DNA from 2 places in the Microbacterium sp. LBN7 genome. Region 2 is predicted to be linked to the other one. Evidence: predicted binding sites of a transcription regulator. Region 2 holds the regulator's gene; the other holds the start of a gene.

Region 1 (4,414 bases), 1.2 Mb from region 2:
GAGCATGGTGATCGAGGTCTCGTACGCCTTGGTGTCGGTGTCGCCCTCGTCTTCGGCGGTCAGGTCGATGGTGACGCCGGCGGCGGCCTCGTTGACCTCGGAGACGGCGAGTCCGACGCCCGACTCCATGGGCGGGCCGAGGAACGACAGCGAACCGGTCTGCGGCAGCAGAGACCCGAGCTTGAGTGTCAGGTCGGCGGCCGGCTTGTCGCCGCCCTCGGAGGGCGAGCCCTCCGGAGTGCTGCTGCAGCCGGCGATGACCATTGCGGATGCGCTGAGAAGCGCGATCCCTGCGAAGACCTTCGCGCTGCGCGAACCCTTCAGTGCGTTCATGATGCTCCCTTGCGTAACTGAACGTGGATTGTGACCACGCTCGGGTGCTCTAACACTAGAGCGTGGGACACGCCGTCAGGGGTCGCTAGTGTTTCGGTGCGTTAACGATCCGACACCGAGTCCGGCCTGCGACAGGACCGGGGATCAGACCGGTTCGGGCTCGGCGGCGGCGCGGCCCCGGCGAGCGGCCAGGATGAGGTCCACCACGAAGACGATGATCGCGATCCACACGATGATGAATCCGGCCCATCGCTCGGCCGGCATCGGCTCCCCGAGGACCACGACGCCGAGGATGAACTGCATCACCGGGGTGACGAACTGGATCATGCCGATCACCGTGAGGTCGATGCGTCGCGTGCCCGCCGCGAAGAGCAGCAGCGGCACGGCCGTGACGACGCCGGCGAACCCGAGCACCAGGGCGTGACCCCAGCCGTTCGCCCCCATCGTGATTCCGGCGGGCGTCTGCGCGACGATGATCAGCTGCACGACGGCGATCGGGATCAGCCAGAACGACTCGAGCGTCAGCCCGCTGACGGCGTCGACGGCAGGCCCGATCTTCTTCTTGATCAGTCCGTAGACGCCGAACGACGCCGTCAGCGACAGCGCGATCCACGGGAAGGCGCCGTACGCGACGACGATCACGACGACCGCGATCGCGGCGATGGCGATGGCCGCCCATTGCAGGCGGCGGATGCGCTCCTTGAGCACGAAGACGCCGAGCAGCACCGTGGTGATCGGATTGATGAAGTAGCCGAGGCTGGTCTCGACGACATGACCGGTGAGGGTGCCGAGGACGAACACCTGCCAGTTGATGTAGATGAGGAGGCCGGCCAGCGCGGTCCAGGCCAAGAGCTTCGGCTGTCGCAGGATCACGCCGAAGGCGGCCCAGCCGCGCGTCACCGTCAGCAGCAGGAGGCAGAAGACCAGCGACAGCAGCACTCGCCAGGCGACGACCTCCCACGGCCCGGTCGGCACGAGGAGGAGGAAGTAGAGCGGGAGGATGCCCCAGAGCAGATAGGCGCCGCCGGCGTAGGCGACTCCGGCGGTCCGAGTGGCGCGGGTCGTCTCAGGGGGCACTGCACAACCCTATGCCGCGCGACAGGCCGCGGACGCCACATGGCCATGGACCGAAGGAGTCCGGCAGGAAACCGACGCCGTCTGGCGGAAAGCAGAAGGGACCCGGATGCCGAAGCATCCGAGTCCCTTCCGAGGAACGCTGGTTCAGCGGACGACGACCGCGAGCACGTCGCGGGCCGACAGGACGAGGTACTCGTCTGCGCCGAACTTCACCTCGGTGCCGCCGTACTTGCTGTACAGGACACGGTCGCCGACGGCGACGTCGATCGGAACGCGGTTGCCGTTGTCGTCGATGCGGCCGGGGCCGACAGCCACGACCTCGCCCTCCTGGGGCTTCTCCTTGGCGGTGTCGGGGATGACCAGGCCACTCGCGGTGGTCTGCTCGGCCTCGACCTGCTGGATGACGATGCGGTCCTCGAGCGGCTTGATGGAAACCGACACGGTCTACCTCTTCTTTCTTGACGCTGACACGAAAGACTTGTTCGCACTCTCAACCCGAGAGTGCTAATCCAGTCTATGCGCTCGGCTGGCACTCATGCAATGCGAGTGCCAATGCCACCCGCCGGCTCGGCGACGGGGGCGGGGGAATTAGGCTGAGGTCGTGGAGATGTCCGAGCTGCGAGCCCTGCTGACCCCCGAGGGGCTCGAGCTGCTCGATGAGCTGGGCGCCCTCGACTCGACCGCGGAGGTCGCTCGCGCCGTCTCCCGTCTGCGCGCGGCAGGGCACTCTCCCGATCTGGTTTCCGCCGTGGTCGGTCAGGCGCACCTGCGCTCCAAGGCGACGGCGAAGTTCGGCGCGTTCGCCGGTCGGATGCTGTTCACCCGCGCGGGGCTCGAGCAGGCCACCCGGCTCGCCGTCGCCGCGCGGCACGCGCAGCGCATCCGCAGCGTCGGCATCACGCGGGTCGCCGACCTCGGCTGCGGCATCGGCGGCGACGCCCTCGCCTTCGCCGGCGCGGGACTCGACGTGCTCGCGGTCGACGCCGACGAGGTCACCTCGGTGATCGCCGCCTACAACCTCGCCCCGTTCGGGGGTTCCGCGGTCGTCCGTCACGGCACGGCGGAGGAAGCTCTCGACGTGCCCGGCGAGACACCCGGCGCCGTCTGGATGGACCCCGCGCGGCGCACCGCCGGCCACAGCGAGACGCGACGCGTGTCCGCCGACGACTACTCCCCCTCCCTCGACTGGGCCTTCGACGTCGCCGCACGGATGCCGACGGGCATCAAGCTCGGCCCCGCGCACGACCGCGACGCGCTCCCGTCCGACAGCGAGGCGCAGTGGGTGAGCGCCGACGGCAGCGTGGTCGAGCTGGTGGTGTGGAGCGGTGCTCTCGCGCGCGAAGGCGTGCGTCGTGCGGCCCTCGTGATCCGCGGCGAGCGCTCGCACGAGCTGACCTCCGGCGCAGACGCCGACGATGCTCCGGTCCGCGAGCTCGGCGCTTTCCTGCACGAACCGGACGGGGCGGTCATCCGTGCGCGGCTCATCGGCGACGTCGCGCGGAGCCTCGATGCGGGGATGCTCGACGAGCACATCGCCTACCTGACGTCGGATGCCGCGGTGACGAGCCCGTTCGTGCAGTCGTTCCGCGTGCGGGAGACCATGCCGGCCACGCCCAAGGCGATCAACGCCGTGCTGAAGGCGAACGGGATCGGCCGACTCGAGATCAAGAAGCGCGGGGTCGACGTCGATCCCGCGGCCTTCCGCAGGAAGCTCACACTGCGCGGCGACGCGGAGGCCACGCTGATCCTCGTGCGGGTGGGCGACCAGCGCCGGGCGATCCTCGCCGACCGCGTTCCCGCCGCGGCCTGACCGCCGTCACTCGCCGGGATCGTCCGGCGGAGCCTCGACGCGGATCGGATCGCCCGGAGGGGACTCGATGCGGACCGTGTCGCCGGGGGAAGAGGGCGACGTGAACGAGGAGTCCCTCGTGATGGTGAGGAACGGCGTCTGGTTCTGCGTGTTCTGCACGCCGATCGTCCAGGAGACGGGGACCCCGCCGTCGACCCCGTCGACCACCGCGAAGAGCCCCGCACCGGGCAGGTCGAAGTTCGTGCTGCACACCGGGCGCTCCTTCGGGGCGTCGATGATCATGCACTGCTCGAACGAGGTCGCGTCATCGCCGTCGGCGAACCGGGACCCCAGCCACACCGGCTCGTCCTGGAAGTAGCCGACCAGCGACAGACCCATCGAGAACCCCTGCTCGAACAGCTCCGTCGCCCTGGCGCGTTCGTCGCCCTGGAACTGGTTCACCATCGTGAGGTTCGGCGTCCACCGCTGGATCGAGACCATGGGCTCGCCCGTCGTGGAGAACATCATGTAGACGTTCACGCTGGTGCCCGAGGCGACGGCGGGATCGGCATCCGCATCGACGGTGTCCGGCACCATCACGAACGTCGACAATCCGAACGGACCGACGGCGTCGCGGTCCTCGCAGGAGTCGGACGACGCCTCCTGCACGTCCATCACCACGCAGATCAGTCGTCCGTCCTCTCTCGTGCCGTACCAGACCAGGGCGTCGTCGTCCTGCCCGACCGCGCGCAGCGTGCCCGGATCGTATTCGCCCTGCTCGTACAGTTCGAGTCGCCGCTGCTGCTGCTCCTCGGTGAGAGGGATGACCTCGGGGCGCTGAGCGAAGAGCGCCCAGCCCGCGCCCACGCCGATCGCGAACAGCAGCGCCGAGGCCGCGGCCACCAGCCCCCACCGGCGTCGAGGAACCGCGAGCCACGCGCTGCGCCGCCGCTCGCCTCCCGTCTCGGCGGTGCTTCCCGTCTCGATGGAGCTTCCCGTCTCGGCGGCGGGGCCGTCGGTGCCCGCGAACGGTTCCTGCGCCTCGGCGCCGGGCGGCACGGCGGCCCCGAGCGAAGCCGTCGCAGCTGTGCCCTGCGGCACGTGCTCGCGATCGATGAGCGTCGGCGGCTCGGCCGCGCGTGCCGGCACCGGCGGCGTCGTCGAGAGCATCAGCGCCGGCCGCGCGTCCTCGAGCTCGCGCAGCCGTCGCGCCTC
Region 2 (4,414 bases):
CCGGCGGTGGAGGTGCGCAGCACGGTCTCGCCGAGGAGCACGCGCTCCGCACCGGCATCCGTCAGCAGGGCGAGCTCCTCATCGGAGATGCCTCCCTCGGGGCCGACCACCAGCACCAGATCGCGGCCATCCGGCTCGATAGCCGAAAGCCGGACCGGGGCCGTCGGATCGAGCAGCAGCACGCGGTCGGTGCTCGCCCGCGCGGCGAGCTGCTTCGTGGTCGCCGGAGCCGTGACCTCGGGCACCCAGGCGCGATGCGCCTGCTTCGCCGCCTCTCGGACGATGGTCGACCAGCGCTCGCGCCCCTTCACGGCCTTCGGGCCTTCCCAGCGCGACACGCTGCGGCCGGCCTGCCACGGCACGATCTCGTCGACGCCGAGCTCGCATGCGGCCTGCACGGCGAGCTCGTCTCGATCGCCCTTCGCCAGCGCCTGCACCAGGACCAGCCGCGGCGCGGGCGCCGGATGCTCGACTCGCTCCTCGATGCGCACGTCGACGCGTGACGGCGCCACCTCTTCGGCGACGCCCGCGAGCCACACTCCGGCGCCGTCGCCGACCGTCACTACCTCGCCGACGCGGAGTCGACGCACCACGGCCGCGTGCTTCGCCTCGGCACCGGTCAGCGACACGACGTCTCCGACACCGGCATCCGTCGACGACTCGACGAGGAAGTGCAGCGCCACGATCAGTGCCCGCGGAACCGGTCGCGGAGCTTGGAGAAGAGTCCCTGCTGGAACTGCGCCAGCTGCGGACCGGGAGCCTTCGCCTTCTTCGCGAAGTCCTCGATCAGCGCACGTTGGGCGGAATCGAGCTTCGTCGGCGTGACGACCTGCACGCCGACCCGCAGGTCACCGCGCTGCGAACCGCGCAGCGGAGTGATGCCGCGGCCCTTGATCGTCAGCACGTCGCCCGACTGCACGCCGGGACGGATCTCCAGATCGACCTCGCCGTCGAGTCCCTGGATCGAGGTCTCGGTGCCGAGGATCGCATCCGTCATCGACACCTCGAGGGTCGCGAGCAGATCGTCGCCCTCTCGACTGAAGGCCTGGTGCGCGTTCACGGTCACCTCGACATACAGGTCGCCGTTGGGGCCGCCCGCCTTGCCGACCTCGCCGGAGCCCGGGAGCTGCAGCCGGAGTCCGGTCTCGACGCCTGCCGGGATGTCGAGCGACACGGTGCGGCGCGAGCGCACGCGCCCCTGGCCGCCGCAGGTTCCGCACGGGAACGGGATCGTGGTGCCGTAGCCCTCGCAGGTGCCACAGGGCTGGGAGGTCACGACGTTGCCGAGCAGGCTGCGCACCTGGCGCTGCACGTGTCCGGAACCGCCGCAGATGTCGCACGTGACGGGCGAGGTGCCCTCCTGGCAGCACGAGCCCTGACAGGTCTCGCAGAGCACGGCCGTGTCGACCTCGATGTCGCGATGCGCGCCGAACACGACGTCGCCGAGGTCCAGCGTCACGCGCACGAGCGCGTCCTGGCCCCGCTCACGACGCGAGCGAGGGCGCCCGCCGCGGCCGCCGCCCTGAGCCGCGCCGAAGAACGTCTCGAAGATGTCTCCGAAGCCGCCGAAGCCCTGGAAGTTGCCCGCAGCCCCGTCTCCGCCGCCCATGTCGTAGCGCCGTCGCGAGTCGTCGTCGCTGAGCACGTCGTACGCGTGCGTCACGAGCTTGAACTTCTCGGCGGCCTCGTCGCCCGGGTTCACATCCGGGTGCAGCTGCCGCGCGAGGCGCCGATACGCCTTCTTGATCTCATCGGTGGAAGCGTCTCGGGACACCCCGAGAACCTCATAGTGGTCCGCCACAATCGCCTTTCTGCGTGTGTCTCTCGTGGCCGTCGCCTCAGCGACCGGCCTCGTCCTCGTCGAGCATCCGCGACAGGTAGCGGGCGACCGCCCGCGCCGCCGCGAGGTTGCTCGGATAGTCCATGCGCGTCGGCCCCATCACGCCGACCCGTGCCGTGCCGCTGGGGGCGGCGTAGTTGCTGGCGACGATGGATGCCTCGCCGAGACCGAACGGCTCGTTCTCGGTGCCGATGCTCGCGCCGAGCCCATGCTCGTCGGTCACCATCTCGCCCATCAGCCGCAGCAGGGTGACCTGCTCCTCGATCGCCTCGAGGATCGGGTGGATGCTGCCGCGGAAGTCCTGCTCGCGCCGTGCGAGCGTCGCGGCTCCCGCCATGACCAGTCGCTCCTGGCGGAACTCGCCGAGCTCCTCGATGACGACGGCGGCGAGCGTGCGCAGCGCGATGTCCTTCGTCTGGTCGTCGGCGGCGACGAGGTTCTGCAGCCGCTCGGCGGCATCGCTCACCGCCTGTCCCGTGATCAGGGCCGAGAGTCGCGCGCGGAGCACCGCGGTGTCGGCCTCGTCGACGTCGACGGGGAGCGGAGTCAAACGCTGCGAGACGCCGCCCGCGTCGGTGACGAGGACGATCAGCACGCGGTTGGGAGAGAGCGCCACGAGCTCGAGGTGCGTGATGTGCGCACGGGCGAAGGACGGGTACTGCGCGAGCGCGACCTGACCGGTGAGCTGCGTGAGCACGCGGACGGTGCGGATCATCAGATCGTCGAGGTCGGTGGGAGCGGTCAGGAACGACTCGATGGCGGTGCGCTGGGCGACGCTGAGCGGCCGCAGCTGCGCCAGATGGTCGACGAAGACGCGATAGCCCTTGTCGGTGGGGACCCGGCCCGACGACGTGTGCGGAGCCGTGATCAGCTCCTCGTCCTCGAGCAGCGCCATGTCGTTGCGGATGGTCGCCGCCGAGACACCGAACGAGTAGCGGTCCACGATGGAGCGGCTGCCGACGGGCTCGTGAGTCTCGACGTAGTCCTGCACGATCGCACGGAGAACCTGGAGTCCTCGCTCTGAGACCATCGCCTTCCCCTTCCGCTGACACTCGGACGCTCGCTGGCACTCTGATGCCCCGAGTGCCAATCCTACCCCGCGCAGCCGGGTATACCCCGAAAGGCGCCCTCTAGGATGGCGCTCATGACGACGACGACGCCCACCGCGATACTCTCCGGCGGCATCGTCCGCGGAACTCTCGACGCCGGCGTCCGCCGCTTCCTCGGCATCCCCTACGCCGCCGCTCCCTTCGGGTCGAACCGGTTCCGCGCACCGCAGCCGGCAGCGGCGTGGGACGGCATCCGCGAGGCGGTGGACTTCGGTCCGACTCCCCCGCAGCTGCCGTACCCCGGTCCGATCGGCGAACTCCTCGGCAGCGTCCGCATCGACGGCGACGACATCCTCACCGCGAACGTCTGGGCACCGGAGGATGCCGCGGCTGCGCCCGTGCTGCTCTGGATCCACGGCGGCGCCCTCGAACGCGGCACGGCGGCCCTCGGACTCTACGACGGCACGCGCTTCGCACGCGCGGGGATCGTCTTCGTCTCGATCAACTACCGGCTGGGATCCGAGGGCTTCTCGGTGCTCGACGGCGCTCCCCGCAACCTCGGCCTGGAGGATGCGGCCGCTGCCCTCTCCTGGATCCACCGCGAGGTCGAGGCGTTCGGCGGCGACCCGACGCGGATCACGGTGATGGGCGAGTCGGCAGGCGGAGCGATCGTGGCCGGGCTCCTGGCGAAGGAGACATCCCGCGCGCTCATCGCGCGCGCGATCATCGAATCCGGACCGCTCGAGGCGCAGACACCGCGGAAGGCCGGCCGGATATCGGTGCAGCTCGCGAAGCGGCTCGGGGTCCGCCCCGATCGCGAGGCCTTCGCCGATATCTCCCCCGACAGCCTGCTCGAGACCAGGCGGCAGCACGCCGCCGGTTCCTCTCCGCTGGGCGGCGCCCCCGGCTTCCAGTTCGCGATCGACGCGGAGACCCTCCCCCGCTCCCCGCACGAGGTCCTCCCCGAGATCGGCACGCCACTGCTCATCGGCAGCAACACCGACGAGTACCGGCTGTGGTTCCCGCCGGCCGCGCTCGACGGCATCAGCGAACTGAAGCTCCTCGCGGCCCGTCTCGCCCTGCGGATCCCGCGCGCTGCCGTACGGGCGTATCGTGCGGAGTTCCCCGGTGCGTCGACCGGCGAGATCTTCGGACAGCTCGCCACCGACGTGCTGCTGCGGGCTCCGCTGACGCGCCTCGCACAGAAGCGGACGGCGCCGACCTACGTGTACGAGTTCGCGTGGAACAGCCCGGTGCGCGACCTCCGCGCGGCGCATGCGCTCGAACTCGGATTCGTCTTCGATCGCCTCGACGATCCCGAGGCGCAGCGTCTCGCCGGGCCGGATGCGCCGCGAGAGCTCGCCGCAGAGATGCACGCGTCGTGGATCGCCTTCGTGAAGACCGGCGATCCCGGGTGGCCGGTGTTCGGCCCCGAGCGCCGGACGCGCGTGTTCGACACGATCAGCGCGACGGTGCCGCAGCGGCGGACGACCGGATTGGACCTGCTGCCGGGCTGAGTCAGTCG

What was found. The regulator HrcA, encoded in region 2, represses chaperone genes, less so after heat shock. The targets are predictions, from matches to a motif close to TTNGCACTCGNNNNNNNCGAGTGCNAA.
Region 1: groES (co-chaperone GroES) is a predicted target of HrcA. The motif match lies at 1,937-1,963, and genes of this name have one in related genera.

What each region holds. Positions count from the first base shown of each region.
Region 1 is NZ_CP147856.1:830,472-834,885, forward strand. It holds gene LBN7_RS03955 (ABC transporter substrate-binding protein) at 1-333, opposite strand, end outside; gene rarD (EamA family transporter RarD) at 478-1,410, opposite strand; gene groES (co-chaperone GroES) at 1,555-1,851, opposite strand; gene LBN7_RS03970 (class I SAM-dependent methyltransferase) at 2,012-3,220, shown strand; gene LBN7_RS03975 (hypothetical protein) at 3,227-4,414, opposite strand, start outside.
Region 2 is NZ_CP147856.1:3,782,596-3,787,009, reverse strand. It holds gene LBN7_RS18320 (16S rRNA (uracil(1498)-N(3))-methyltransferase) at 1-683, opposite strand, end outside; gene dnaJ (molecular chaperone DnaJ) at 686-1,801, opposite strand; gene hrcA (heat-inducible transcriptional repressor HrcA) at 1,839-2,870, opposite strand; gene LBN7_RS18305 (carboxylesterase/lipase family protein) at 2,985-4,406, shown strand; gene hemW (radical SAM family heme chaperone HemW) at 4,408-4,414, opposite strand, start outside.